3 regions of the Photobacterium sp. MCCC 1A19761 genome follow, and region 1 is predicted to be linked to each of the others. Evidence: predicted binding sites of a transcription regulator. Region 1 holds the regulator's gene; each other region holds the start of a gene.
What was found. The regulator MetJ, encoded in region 1, represses methionine synthesis genes. The targets are predictions, from matches to a motif close to TTAGACNTNTANANGTCTAA.
Positions count from the first base shown of each region.

Region 2: the regulator MetJ is predicted to act here: its motif matches at 1,900-1,919, upstream of metH (methionine synthase).
Region 3: the regulator MetJ is predicted to act here: its motif matches at 1,897-1,916, upstream of metN (methionine ABC transporter ATP-binding protein MetN).

Region 1 is NZ_JAZGTF010000009.1:184,538-188,761, reverse strand. It holds gene VV869_RS11275 (bifunctional aspartate kinase/homoserine dehydrogenase II) at 1-1,063, opposite strand, end outside; gene VV869_RS11270 (O-succinylhomoserine (thiol)-lyase) at 1,060-2,229, opposite strand; gene metJ (met regulon transcriptional regulator MetJ) at 2,414-2,731, shown strand; gene VV869_RS11260 (malic enzyme-like NAD(P)-binding protein) at 2,800-4,050, opposite strand.
Region 2 is NZ_JAZGTF010000006.1:998-5,221, forward strand. It holds gene metA (homoserine O-acetyltransferase MetA) at 1-385, shown strand, start outside; gene VV869_RS07810 (cation:proton antiporter) at 489-1,775, opposite strand; gene metH (methionine synthase) at 1,974-4,224, shown strand, end outside.
Region 3 is NZ_JAZGTF010000038.1:40,533-44,756, reverse strand. It holds gene VV869_RS22200 (ABC transporter permease subunit) at 1-976, opposite strand, end outside; gene gmhB (D-glycero-beta-D-manno-heptose 1,7-bisphosphate 7-phosphatase) at 1,218-1,772, opposite strand; gene metN (methionine ABC transporter ATP-binding protein MetN) at 2,095-3,129, shown strand; gene VV869_RS22185 (methionine ABC transporter permease) at 3,119-3,805, shown strand; gene VV869_RS22180 (MetQ/NlpA family lipoprotein) at 3,896-4,224, shown strand, end outside.

The DNA.
Region 1 (4,224 bases):
TCCGTCCCTTGTCGGCTTCGACACTCTGCGCCAGCGGCGGCAACTGAATCCGTTGCAGCAGTCTGGCCAGCTCGGCCTGGATCGGGGCCAGATCATGCGAGCGGGCAATATCGAGCTCAATCAGGCAGACATCATCAAGCGAAGTAATAATTTTTGCGCCGCGCCCCGAGGCCAGCACCCGCTCGACCCGGGTCGAGCCCGATTCCGGCTGATGGCTACAACGCAGGGCCAGATCAATCGCGCTCTGGGCCACCGGCTGCAGCGTCCGGCTGTGCAGCACCGGCGCTGCCAGACGGGCCAGTTCGCTGGCTTCATCCAGCCGCAACAGCGGCAACAGGCAGGCGTCCGCCACCAGCCGCGGATCGGCGCTGTACACCCCGGCAACATCGCTCCAAATCGTCACCCGCGCCACTTCCGCCAGGGCGCCGATCACCGTGGCTGAATAATCCGAGCCGTTGCGACCCAGCAGTACGGTTTCACCGGCCGCATTGCGGGCCATAAATCCGGTGATCACAATCCGGTGCTGGCTGTGCTGGGCCAGCTCAGCCGTCAGCAACGGCCAGGACTGGGCGCGATCGACTTCCGGCTGCGCGGCCCGCTCGGCCCGCAAAAACGTCCTGGAATCCAGGTACGTCGCCGGCATCGCCTGTTGCGCCAGCAACGCGGCGAGCAACCGGGCAGACCACAGCTCGCCATGACCAAGTACCGCGGCCACCGCCGCTTCCGTCAAATCCGGACCACTGAGCTTGGCCAGCGCACTGAGCTCCAGGTGGAGCTGAGTTTGCAGATCATCCGCAGCCGGGCCGGTCACGAGCTCACTGATCAGTGCCTGCTGAAACGCCCGCAGATCCTGCAACGCGTCATGGGCCTGCCGGCCATCTTTTCGCAGCAACTCGACCCAGGCGATCAGCTGATTGGTGGTCTTGCCAGCGGCGGAAACCACAATCAAATCTTCAGGACCGGCATATTCACCGATGATCTCGGCCACCCGGCGATAACACGCCGGGTCCGCCAGGCTGCTGCCGCCAAATTTGTGGAGTTGTCGTGTTATCGGCTGGCTCATCCCGTCACCTCCGCTGCCAGGGCAAACGCCTGCGCCAAATCGGCAATCAAATCATCGGCATCTTCCAGCCCCACAGACAACCGGAGCAGGGACGGCTTGATGCCCGCTTCGGCTTGCGCCTCGTCCGACATCGCCCGGTGGGTCATACTGGCCGGATGGCAGATCAGACTTTCGGTCCCGCCAAGGGACTCCGCCAGAGAAAAGCATTGCAGTTGGCGGACAAACAATTCCAGTTGTGCCTGGCTGCCGGCGATTTCAAAACTGAGCATCGCGCCGAATCCCTGCTGCTGCTTGAGCGCAATCGCATGGCCCGGATGCTCGGGCTGGCTCGGATGGTAGATTTGCCCGACCAACGGCTGGCTTTGCAGGTAAGCGAGGATCCGGGCGCTGTTCTCTTCGTGCAGCTTCATCCGGGGAGCCAGGGTCCGCAGGCCGCGCAGCGTGAGATACGCATCAAACGGCGCGCCGGTGGCACCAATGCAGTTGGCCCACCAGGCCAGGGTTTCCGCCTGCTCCGATGTTTTGGCAATCAGCACCCCGCCGAGCACGTCGGAATGGCCGTTAATGTATTTGGTGGTCGAGTGGACGACAAAATCCGCCCCCAGGGCGATCGGCTGTTGCAGGATCGGCGACAGGAAGGTGTTGTCCACCGCAACCAGCGCCCCGGCCTGATGCGCCTGTTCGCACACGGCGGCGATATCGACCACCCGCAGCAACGGGTTGGATGGTGTTTCCACCCAGACCAGCTTGGGCTGTTTGGCCAGTGCCGCCGCCAGCGCGACCGGATCGGTCTGATCGACAAAACAGACCTGAAAATCCCCTTTCTGAGCCCGGGTATGGAACAGGCGGTACGTGCCGCCATAGCAGTCATGCGGAGCCACCACCAGGTCATCCGGCCCCAACAGGGCAGTGACCAGCAAGTTGATCGCCGCCGTACCGCAGTTCGTTACCACGGCCCCGGCGCCCCCTTCCAGCGCAGCCAGCGCTTCGGCCAACGTATTGCGGGTCGGGTTGCCCGAGCGGGAATAGTCAAACTGCGGCACTTCCCCCAGTTGTGAGAAGCTATAAGTCGAAGTAAGGTAGATAGGCGGCACCACCGCATTAAATTGGGTGTCCGATTCGATCCCAGCGCGGACGGCAACGGTCGCTCGCTTCTTGTCACTCATATTTACTTTCCTTGTCTGAGGGCTGGCCCTGCGGTGCAGAACGGATTAGCACCAACATTAGCCACAAACCATAAAGACGTCAACACTTCTGGACGTCCATATGTCTTTGCTTGTGGCGGTAAATCCCGCTAAAATTCACCCATCATCTAATTTAATCAATCCAATATCGCTGAGAAGGTAGAAAATGGCAGAGTGGAATGGCGAGTACATCAGCCCATACGCGGAACACGGTAAGAAAAACGAGCAAGTCAAAAAAATTACCGTTTCGATTCCATTGAAGGTACTGAAAATCCTGACTGATGAGCGTACCCGCCGTCAGATCAACAACCTGCGTCACGCCACGAACAGTGAGCTACTGTGCGAGGCATTCCTGCATGCCTACACCGGTCAGCCGCTGCCTACCGACGATGACATCCGCAAAGACCGTCCGGATGATCTGCCGGCCGAGGCCAAAGCCCTGATGGACGAGATGGGCATCAAGTACGAAGACATCAACGAATAATCGCTGCTTTTCTGCCGCCAGATACAAAAAAACCAGCCCGTGGGCTGGTTTTTTCCTATCCGGCTGAATTATTTGTCAGCCATGTAATTGACCGGCATGTCGATTCGGGCAACGCCGGATTCAACCGCAGCCACCGCCACGGCTTTGGCCACGCGCGGCAGCAGACGCGGATCCATTGGTTTCGGAATAATGTATTCCGGACCGAAGGCCAGGCTGTCCACGCCAGCCGCTTTGAGTACTTCTGCCGGGACCGGCTCTTTGGCCAGTTCACGGATCGCCTTCACGGCTGCCAGTTTCATCTCGTCGTTAATCGCACTGGCGCGCACGTCCAGGGCACCGCGGAAGATGAACGGGAAGCACAGCACGTTGTTGACCTGGTTCGGATAGTCCGAACGGCCAGTGCCCATGATCAGATCATCACGTACGGCATGCGCCAGCGCCGGCTTGATTTCCGGATCCGGGTTAGAACACGCAAAGACCACCGGCTTGTCAGCCATCAGCTTCAGGGCTTCCGGTGACAGCAGATCCGGACCGGACACGCCGACAAAAATGTCTGCGCCTTCGATCACGTCTTCCAGCGTGCGCTTGTCGGTATTGTTGGCAAACAGCTGCTTGTATTCGTTGATGTCGTCACGGCGGGTATGGATCACGCCCTTACGGTCCAGCATGTAGATCTTCTCACGCTGCGCACCGCACTTGATCAGCAGTTCCATACAGGCCACGGCAGCCGCACCAGCACCCAGGCAGACGATCACGGCTTCGCTGATCTCTTTGCCTTGCAGTTCCAGAGCATTGAGCATCCCGGCCGCGGTTACGATCGCGGTGCCGTGCTGGTCATCGTGGAACACCGGCACCTGGCAACGCTCGATCAGACGCTTTTCAATTTCAAAGCAGTCCGGCGCTTTAATGTCTTCCAGGTTGATGCCGCCGAATGTATCGGCAATGTTAGCCACGGTATCGACGAACTCGTCAATCGTGCGGTGTTTCACTTCGATATCAATCGAATCCAGACCGGCAAAACGCTTGAACAGCAGGGCTTTACCTTCCATCACCGGCTTGGATGCCAGCGGGCCCAGGTTCCCCAGGCCAAGGATCGCAGTGCCGTTACTGATCACCGCCACCATATTGCCTTTGGCGGTGTACTTGTAAACATTGTCAGCGTTTTGGGCGATTTCACGCACCGGCTCAGCCACACCCGGGCTGTAAGCGAGGGCAAGGTCTTCAACAGTATCAGCAGGCTTGGAGAGCTCTACGGCAATTTTGCCTGGTACAGGGTAAGCATGGTAATGAAGCGCTTGTTGGCGAAAGTCTTCAGACATAGTGTTTCAGATCCTGAAAGAAAATGAGGTTCAGTTGGTGTAGTGGGAGATAAATCATATGCTATAGCGGTAGAAAATCCTAGCCGAGCCCGGCTGGTCGAGCCAATAATCTCCCACTGCTGTAGTCAGGTATCGCGAATTTATGATCCGCATACCGCAAAATGGGTGGAAATC
Region 2 (4,224 bases), on a different contig from region 1:
CTTTCTTGCGCCGCACTCCCGCTACGCGGATTTCTCCCCGGATTATCTGGCCCAACATACGGATCTCGATATCCTGGCGACGTCTGAACAAGCCGGGGTTTACCTGGCGGCGACGAAAGATAAGCGGAATGTCTTTGTGACCGGTCATCCCGAATACGATGTGCATACCCTGCATAATGAGTATGTGCGTGATTTGAGTGAAGGGATGGAGCCGAATATTCCGGTGAATTACTACCCGGAGGGAAATCCGGACAATCCACCGGTGGCCAGTTGGCGTAGTCATGGCCACTTGCTGTTTTCGAACTGGTTGAATTACTGTGTGTACCAGCAGACGCCATATGATCTGGAGCATTTCTCGGTAGATAAATTTACCCGGGATGATTAATCATTCCCTGGCTGGTGTGTACTTGCCGGTATGTCGCCGTTCAGGCTCCTTCGGTGTCACAGCACATGAATAACAAAAGACCTGCCGAGGCAGGTCTTTGTCATTATTGCTTGGCGTTATCGGCTTCCCAGAGCTTGGCTTTCTGAATCATCGGGGTAATGGTTGAACCCTGGATCAGGATGGAGAACACCACGACGGCATAGGTCATCACCAGAATCAACTCGCGCACGTCAATGTTCTTCTCCGGGATCACGATGACTCCGGCCGGAATGGCCATTGCCATCGCCAACGCCAGGCCGCCACGCAGGCCACCCCAGGTCAGGATCCTCACCGAATGCGGGTTATAGCTACGGTAGCGCTGGAATCCAAAGTAGGACAGCTGGATGCTGAGGTAGCGGCTGAGCAGTACCAACGGCACGGCGATGACCATCAGGATCCAGTCTTCCTCGTGGAAGCTGAACTGCAGCATGCTCAGACCGATCAGCAGGAACAGCACCCCGTTGAGGAATTCATCGACCAGTTCCCAGAAATGGTCCAGGTGATCCTCACTTTCTTTCGAGAACCCGATGTAGCGCGTCCAGTTCCCTATCATGATCCCGGAGACTACCATCGCCAGAGGTCCGGAGACATGGATCAGATCGGCGAAAGCATATCCGGCTGTCGGTACCCCGATGGTCAGCAGCAGCTCCATGGAGTGATCGTCTGTGGCACTGATCAGGTAATGGAACAGCAGGCCAAGCAGGAAGCCGTAAGCAATCCCGCCGATTGCTTCCTGAATAAACAGCTGACCGACGCCTAAAATGGTCGGTGCTTCGTTGCCGAAGGCAATGGTGAATAAGGTGACAAAAATGACCAGGCCGAACCCATCATTGAACAGGGACTCGCCTTCAATCTGGGTGGAAATCCGGCGTGGGGCATTGAGCTTTTTTACGATGGCCAGGACGGCGATGGGGTCGGTCGGGGAGATCAGGGCGCCGAAAATCAGGCAGTAGATGAGGTGAAAGTCGATGCCGATGAGCTGGCAGATACCCCAGAGGGCAAAGCCGATAAAGAAGGTGGAAAATAGCGTGGCGGCCAAAGCCAGGACGGTGATTTCCCACTTCTGATCTTCCAGGTTGGGGAGCTTGATCCCGAGCCCGCCGGCGAAAAGCAGAAAGCCTAAAATCCCTTTGAGCAAAAATGATTCGAAGTTGATTTCACCCAGCTGGCTGGCTGCGATTTCTTCTAAATGAAACCATCCGTTTTGACCGGCGATCACGATGCCTAAGGATAGGATCAGTGCGCCAGCCGTGATCGCAATCGTTGTTTGCATTTTCCCTATTTTGCTGTTGATAAACGCAATGATCATTGCTGCGGCAGCAAGAAAGCAAAGGGTGCTATAAACGGACATCCATGAACCTCGATATAAGCTGAAAAGTAAAGAGACAAATTGTGTCAAAATATAAAGCCATCATACATTGATAGCTACTGAAAACTTTTCAATATTGAGCCTGAGCCCGGAAACAATAATTCATTTGGACGTCTAGATTTCCATCTAACCTGTGGTAGGATGTTATTCAGCTGTAAAAATGGATAAGGAAGTAGTGCGGTGGGAAAGGGCAAGGAATTATTACAAGCGCGGTTGGCGCAGCAAATCCTGATCATTGACGGCGGGATGGGCACAATGATCCAGGGTTATAAACTGGATGAAGCAGATTATCGTGGGGAGCGGTTTGCTGACTGGCCTTCTGACCTGAAGGGCAATAATGATTTATTGGTGCTGACGCAGCCCCAGTTGATCCGCGAGATTCACAGTGCCTACCTGGAAGCGGGCGCCGATATCCTGGAAACCAACACGTTTAACGCCACGACGATTGCCATGGCCGATTACAACATGGAATCGCTCAGTGCCGAGATCAACCGCGAAGCGGCCCGGCTGGCGCGTCAGGTGGCTGATGAATGGACGGCCAAAACGCCCGATAAACCGCGCTTTGTCGCCGGGGTGCTTGGCCCGACCAACCGTACCTGCTCAATTTCACCGGACGTAAATGACCCGGGCTACCGGAATGTCTCCTTTGATCGGCTGGTCGAAGCTTATGCTGAATCGACCCATGCCCTGATTGAAGGCGGTGCCGATATCATCCTGATTGAAACCATTTTTGATACCCTCAATGCCAAGGCGTGTGCCTTCGCGGTCGATCAGGTGTTTGATGAACTGGGGATGGCTCTGCCTGTGATGATCTCCGGGACCATTACCGATGCCTCCGGGCGGACCCTTTCCGGCCAGACGACCGAAGCTTTCTATAACTCCCTGCGCCATGTCCGGCCAATCTCGTTCGGCCTCAACTGTGCCCTTGGCCCGGATGAGCTGCGTCAGTATGTGGAAGAGCTGTCTCGGATTTCCGAATGCGCGGTCTCTGCTCACCCCAATGCGGGTCTGCCGAATGCTTTTGGTGAGTATGACTTATCGCCGGAGGAGATGGCTGAACATATTGCAGAGTGGGCGGAGTCCGGCTTTCTGAACCTGGTCGGCGGTTGTTGCGGCACCACGCCGGAGCATATTCGCCAGATGGCCGCCGTGACGGCAACCGTGAAACCGCGTGCGCTGCCGGAGCTGCCGGTGGCTTGCCGGTTGTCCGGACTGGAGCCGCTGACCATCGAGAAAGACACCCTGTTTGTCAATGTTGGGGAGCGGACCAACGTCACCGGCTCGGCACGCTTCAAGCGACTGATTAAAGAAGAGCAATACGATGAAGCGCTGGAAGTGGCCCGTCAGCAGGTGGAAAACGGTGCCCAGATCATCGATATTAATATGGATGAAGGGATGCTCGATGCCGAAGCCTGTATGGTGCGTTTCCTCAATCTCTGTGCATCTGAGCCGGAAATATCCAAAGTGCCGATCATGGTTGACTCCTCTAAGTGGGAAGTCATCGAAGCCGGTCTGAAATGTATCCAGGGCAAGGGGATTGTCAACTCGATCTCGCTCAAGGAAGGTAAAGAGAAGTTTATTGAGCAGGCCAAACTGATCCGCCGCTACGGTGCGGCGGTGATTGTGATGGCCTTTGATGAAGTCGGCCAGGCGGATACCCGCGAGCGCAAGCTGGAGATCTGTACCAATGCGTACCGGATCTTGGTCGATGAAGTCGGCTTCCCGCCGGAAGATATCATTTTTGACCCGAATATCTTTGCGGTCGCCACCGGGATTGATGAGCATAACAACTATGCGGTCGACTTTATTGAAGCGGTGGGCGACATCAAGCGGGATCTGCCCCACGCGATGATCTCCGGCGGGGTGTCGAATGTCTCGTTCTCTTTCCGCGGCAATAACTACGTCCGTGAAGCAATCCATGCTGTATTCCTCTATCACTGCTTCAAGCGCGGGATGGATATGGGGATCGTCAATGCCGGCCAGCTGGAAGTCTATGACAACGTGCCGGAAAAACTGCGTGAAGCGGTGGAAGATGTGGTGCTCAACCGCCGGGATGATGCAACAGAGCGGCTGCTGGACATTGCTGCTGAATATGCCGGTAAAGGCGTTGGTAAAGAAGAAGATGCCTCGGCGCTGGAGTGGCGCACCTGGCCGGTGGCCAAGCGGCTGGAGCATGCGCTGGTCAAGGGGATCACTGAGTTCATTGTTGCAGACACCGAAGAAGCGCGTGCCAATGCCAGCAAGCCGTTGGAAGTGATTGAAGGCCCGTTGATGGACGGGATGAACGTGGTCGGTGATTTGTTCGGTGAAGGGAAAATGTTCCTGCCGCAGGTGGTGAAATCGGCCCGGGTAATGAAACAGGCGGTGGCTTACCTGGAGCCGTACATTAATGCACAGAAGCAGGTCGGGAGTACGAACGGCAAGATCCTGC
Region 3 (4,224 bases), on a different contig from region 1:
AGACAATATTGCCGAGCATCAGCAAGGCGGCATTAATCGCCACGATCCCCATGACCACCGGATAGTCGCGCTGCATAATCGACTCATACCCCAGCAGGCCGATACCATCAATGTTGAAGATCACCTCAATCAGAAACGAGCCGGTCATAAAGAAGAGTATAGAGTTGCCGAAATGGCTAGCGATCGGGATCAGGCTGTTGCGCAGGGCATGCTTTCGCACCGCGGTCCGGAACGGCAAGCCTTTGGCAATCGCGGTGCGGATATAATCCGAGGACAGGTTTTCCATCAGGTTATTTTTCATCGTCATAGTCAGGGTGGCGAAATCCCCGATCAGATAACAAATCAGCGGTAAGACCGCATGCCAGAGCACATCCTGCACCTGTTGATATAGGGTTTCATAATCGTCAAAGTCATCACTGACAAAGCCGCCCATTGGAAACCATTCCAGGTGATAGCTGAACAAGGTGATCAGCAACACCCCGACGACATACCCCGGCAGGGCATAACCGACAAAGATCAGAATGGAAGAACCAGAATCAAACGCCGAGTCATGTTTGATGGCTTTGAAATAGCCCAAAGGGATGGAAATAAAATAGCTGATAAAGAACGTCATCCCACCGTAGAACAGCGAAATCGGCAGTCGTTCGGCAATCATCTCGGTGACCGGCTCGTAATAACGGGTCGACTCCCCTAAATCAAAGCGTATCAGCTTCTTCAGCCACTCCCAGTACGCCTGGTGAACCGGTTTATCCAGGCCATAAAACGCATTGAGCTGCGCCAGCTGATCATCAGACAAGGCCGTACTGCCGCCCGCGGTCGTCATCGCCGCCGCTCCATCCCCCTGAAACTGCATGTTCGCCAGCATCCGCTCGACCGGCCCGCCGGGCACCAGCCGGGTAATGGCAAAGATCAGCACGGTAATGCCTAAGAATGTCGGTATAATCAGCGCCATACGATGCAATAAATACGACAGCATGTATCGGCCCGCTCCCTTTCTCATAGCCTGAGCAAGGTCCCGCCATCCACAAGAGTTGATGACATGATGTCCAGACGACTCAGGTAACGAATTGACCACGCTCACAGGGCGTGTCTTCAACTGAGTATAGTGTCAAATTTATAACAGTGAGAAACCGCAAGTTTTTCTGATGATGTCAAAAAAAACAGGTCGCGAGACGACCTGTTTTTTTATCTCTGGAAGTTGTGTACTGTTTTGCGGTTTAGCGCGCAGCCAGCCAGGCCGGGACATCGGCAACGCTGTCGAGCACAGTATCAGCCAGTGCTTCGCCGGCTTCGGTGATCGGTTTGCCGGTACGGACCAGGATCTTGGTGCCGACGTCTGCCGCCTGCGCCGCTTTCATGTCATCGGTTTTGTCACCAATCATCACCGAGTTGGCCATATCGATTTTCAGGAAATCGCGGGCTGAAATGAACATCCCCGGATTCGGCTTGCGACAGTTACAATCCTGCAGGTAATCCCCTTTGCCTTCCGTCGGATGGTGCGGACAGTAATAAATCCCGTCAAATTCCACTCCGTTGTCGACAAAGTTCCAGTCCATCCACTCGGTCAGGGTCAGGAATTCATCTTCGCTGTACATGCCACGGGCAATCCCCGCCTGGTTGGTGACCAGGACCAGCAAATAGCCCATCGCCTTGAGCTTTTTACACGCCTCAAAAACACCTTCGACATACTCAAAATCATCGACGGTATGCACATAACCATGATCCACGTTAATCACGCCGTCACGATCAATAAAAACTGCGGGTTTGGCCAAAAGTCAGCCCTCTGTCTGTCTACATTACTGGCGCGATTATGACACGGCTCACCCCGGGATTCATCCGTTTATCCGCCCGGTTTCTGCCAGGGCTGAAGATTTTGGCTCAAGTCAAGAAAGCCATTTAGACGTCCAGACGTAAAAATATCTATTGACTTAGCCGTCTAGACACCCTAGCATCAACCACATAAGCGTTTAGGAAACACTTTACGCACAAACTAATTACAGTGTAAACACAATAAACAGCAACAAATTAAACCATTATCACCCATTTTTGCCCGGTGAATTGTATTGGGCAGCAGCAAACAGCTCAGGAAGTTCGATGATAGAAATCAATAGAGTGAACAAAGTGTTCTATCAGGGAGAAAAGGAAATCAACGCGCTGCGTGATATCAACCTCTCCATTGAGCAAGGCACAATTTTCGGCGTGATCGGTTCATCCGGTGCAGGGAAAAGTACCCTCATCCGCTGCGTGAACCTGTTAGAAAAGCCCACCAGCGGCCATGTGATTGTCGATGGTGTCGATTTGACTCAGCTCTCCACCCAGGAGCTGACGTTAGCCCGGCGTAAAATCGGGATGATCTTCCAGCACTTCAATCTGTTGTCTTCCCGGACGGTGTTCGACAACGTGGCCCTGCCGCTTGAGCTGGCCGGGACCAAAAAAGCGGACCTCAAAAGCAAAGTGACTGAGCTGCTGCAACTGGTGGGGCTGGCCGACAAGAGCAGTGCCTATCCGTCCAACCTCAGCGGCGGCCAGAAACAACGTGTGGCCATCGCCCGGGCCTTGGCATCCGACCCGAAAGTCCTGCTGTGTGATGAAGCGACCAGTGCGCTGGATCCGGCGACCACCCAGTCGATTTTAGAGCTGCTCAAGGAGATCAACCGCAAGCTGAACCTGACCATTTTGCTGATCACTCACGAGATGGATGTGGTGAAAAGCATTTGTAGCCAAGTGGCGATCATCGGCGATGGTGAACTGGTCGAGAAAGGTCCGGTCGGCGATATCTTTGCCCATCCGAAAACCGAACTGGCCCGGGAGTTCATTCGCTCAACCCTGGATCTGTCGATCCCGGAAGACTACCGCGCCCGGCTCACCGACACCCGAGTTGAGAACAGCTACCCGCTGGTCCGCCTGGAATTTACCGGCGCTTCCGTGGATGCTCCGCTAATCAGCCAGGTCGCCCGTGAGTTTAATATTGACATCAGCATTCTGAGCTCAGATATGGATTATGCCGGCGGCGTCAAATTCGGCCTGATGCTGGCGGAGTTTTTCGGCACCGAACAAGCAGCAGAGCAGGCCATTGCCTTCCTGCGCGATCACAAGGTTAATGTAGAGGTACTGGGTTATGTTGCTTGAAACAATTGCGAACTGGTGGCAGGCCAATGAACGCCTGACGTATTTACTGATTGAGGCGCTGGGTGAAACGCTGGTGATGGTGCTTGCCTCCGGTCTGATTGGCTTCGCCATCGGGATCCCGGCTGGTGTTGCCCTGCACCTGACCAAACAAGGCGGGCTGCTGGAACACTCGACCCTGAACAAGGTTCTGGGGACCGTGACCAATATCGGCCGCTCGATCCCGTTTATTATCCTGCTGGTCGCCATTATTCCGTTTACCCGTTTTGTGGTCGGCAGCTCGATTGGGACCGCCGCGGCGATTGTTCCGCTGACCGTTGGCGCGATTCCGTTTATCGCCCGCCTGGTTGAAGGGGCGCTGCTGGAAGTGCCGGGCGGCCTGGTAGAAGCCGCTCAGGCGATGGGTGCAACACCGCGCCAGATCATCAGCAAGGTGCTGCTGCCGGAAGCCATGCCGGGCATTATCAACGCTATCACCATTACGCTGGTGACCCTGGTGAGCTACTCAGCCATGGCCGGCACCGTCGGCGGCGGCGGTCTAGGCGATGTTGGGATCCGTTACGGCTACCAGCGTTTCGACGGCACCGTCATGCTGATCACCGTGGTCATGCTGGTCATTCTGGTGCAATGCATTCAGTCTGCCGGTGATCATCTGGTCAAGCGTGTCGATCACCGCTAAGTCCACCCAATACGAACACACAATGTAAAAACAAAGACAACCCTATTACCGACTAGGATTATGGAAATCCCGCTTTTAAGGAGAAGTAACATGGCGTTTAATCTGAAAAACCTGTTTGCAGTAGCCGGCCTGGCCTCGGCACTGGTTCTGACCGGCTGCGGCGAGAAAGAAGCTGCGGTAGACAACAGCAAAATTAAAATCGGTGTCATGGCGGGTGCAGAAGCACAGGTTGCTGAAGTGGCTGCCAAGGAAGCCAAAGACAAATACGGCCTGGATGTTGAGCTGATCACCTTCACCGACTACGTTTCACCGAACGCAGCACTGGAAGAAGGCTCGATCGACATCAATGCGTTTCAGCACAAACCATACTTGGATCAGCAAATCACGGACCGTGGCTACAAGTTTGCGATTGCCGGTAA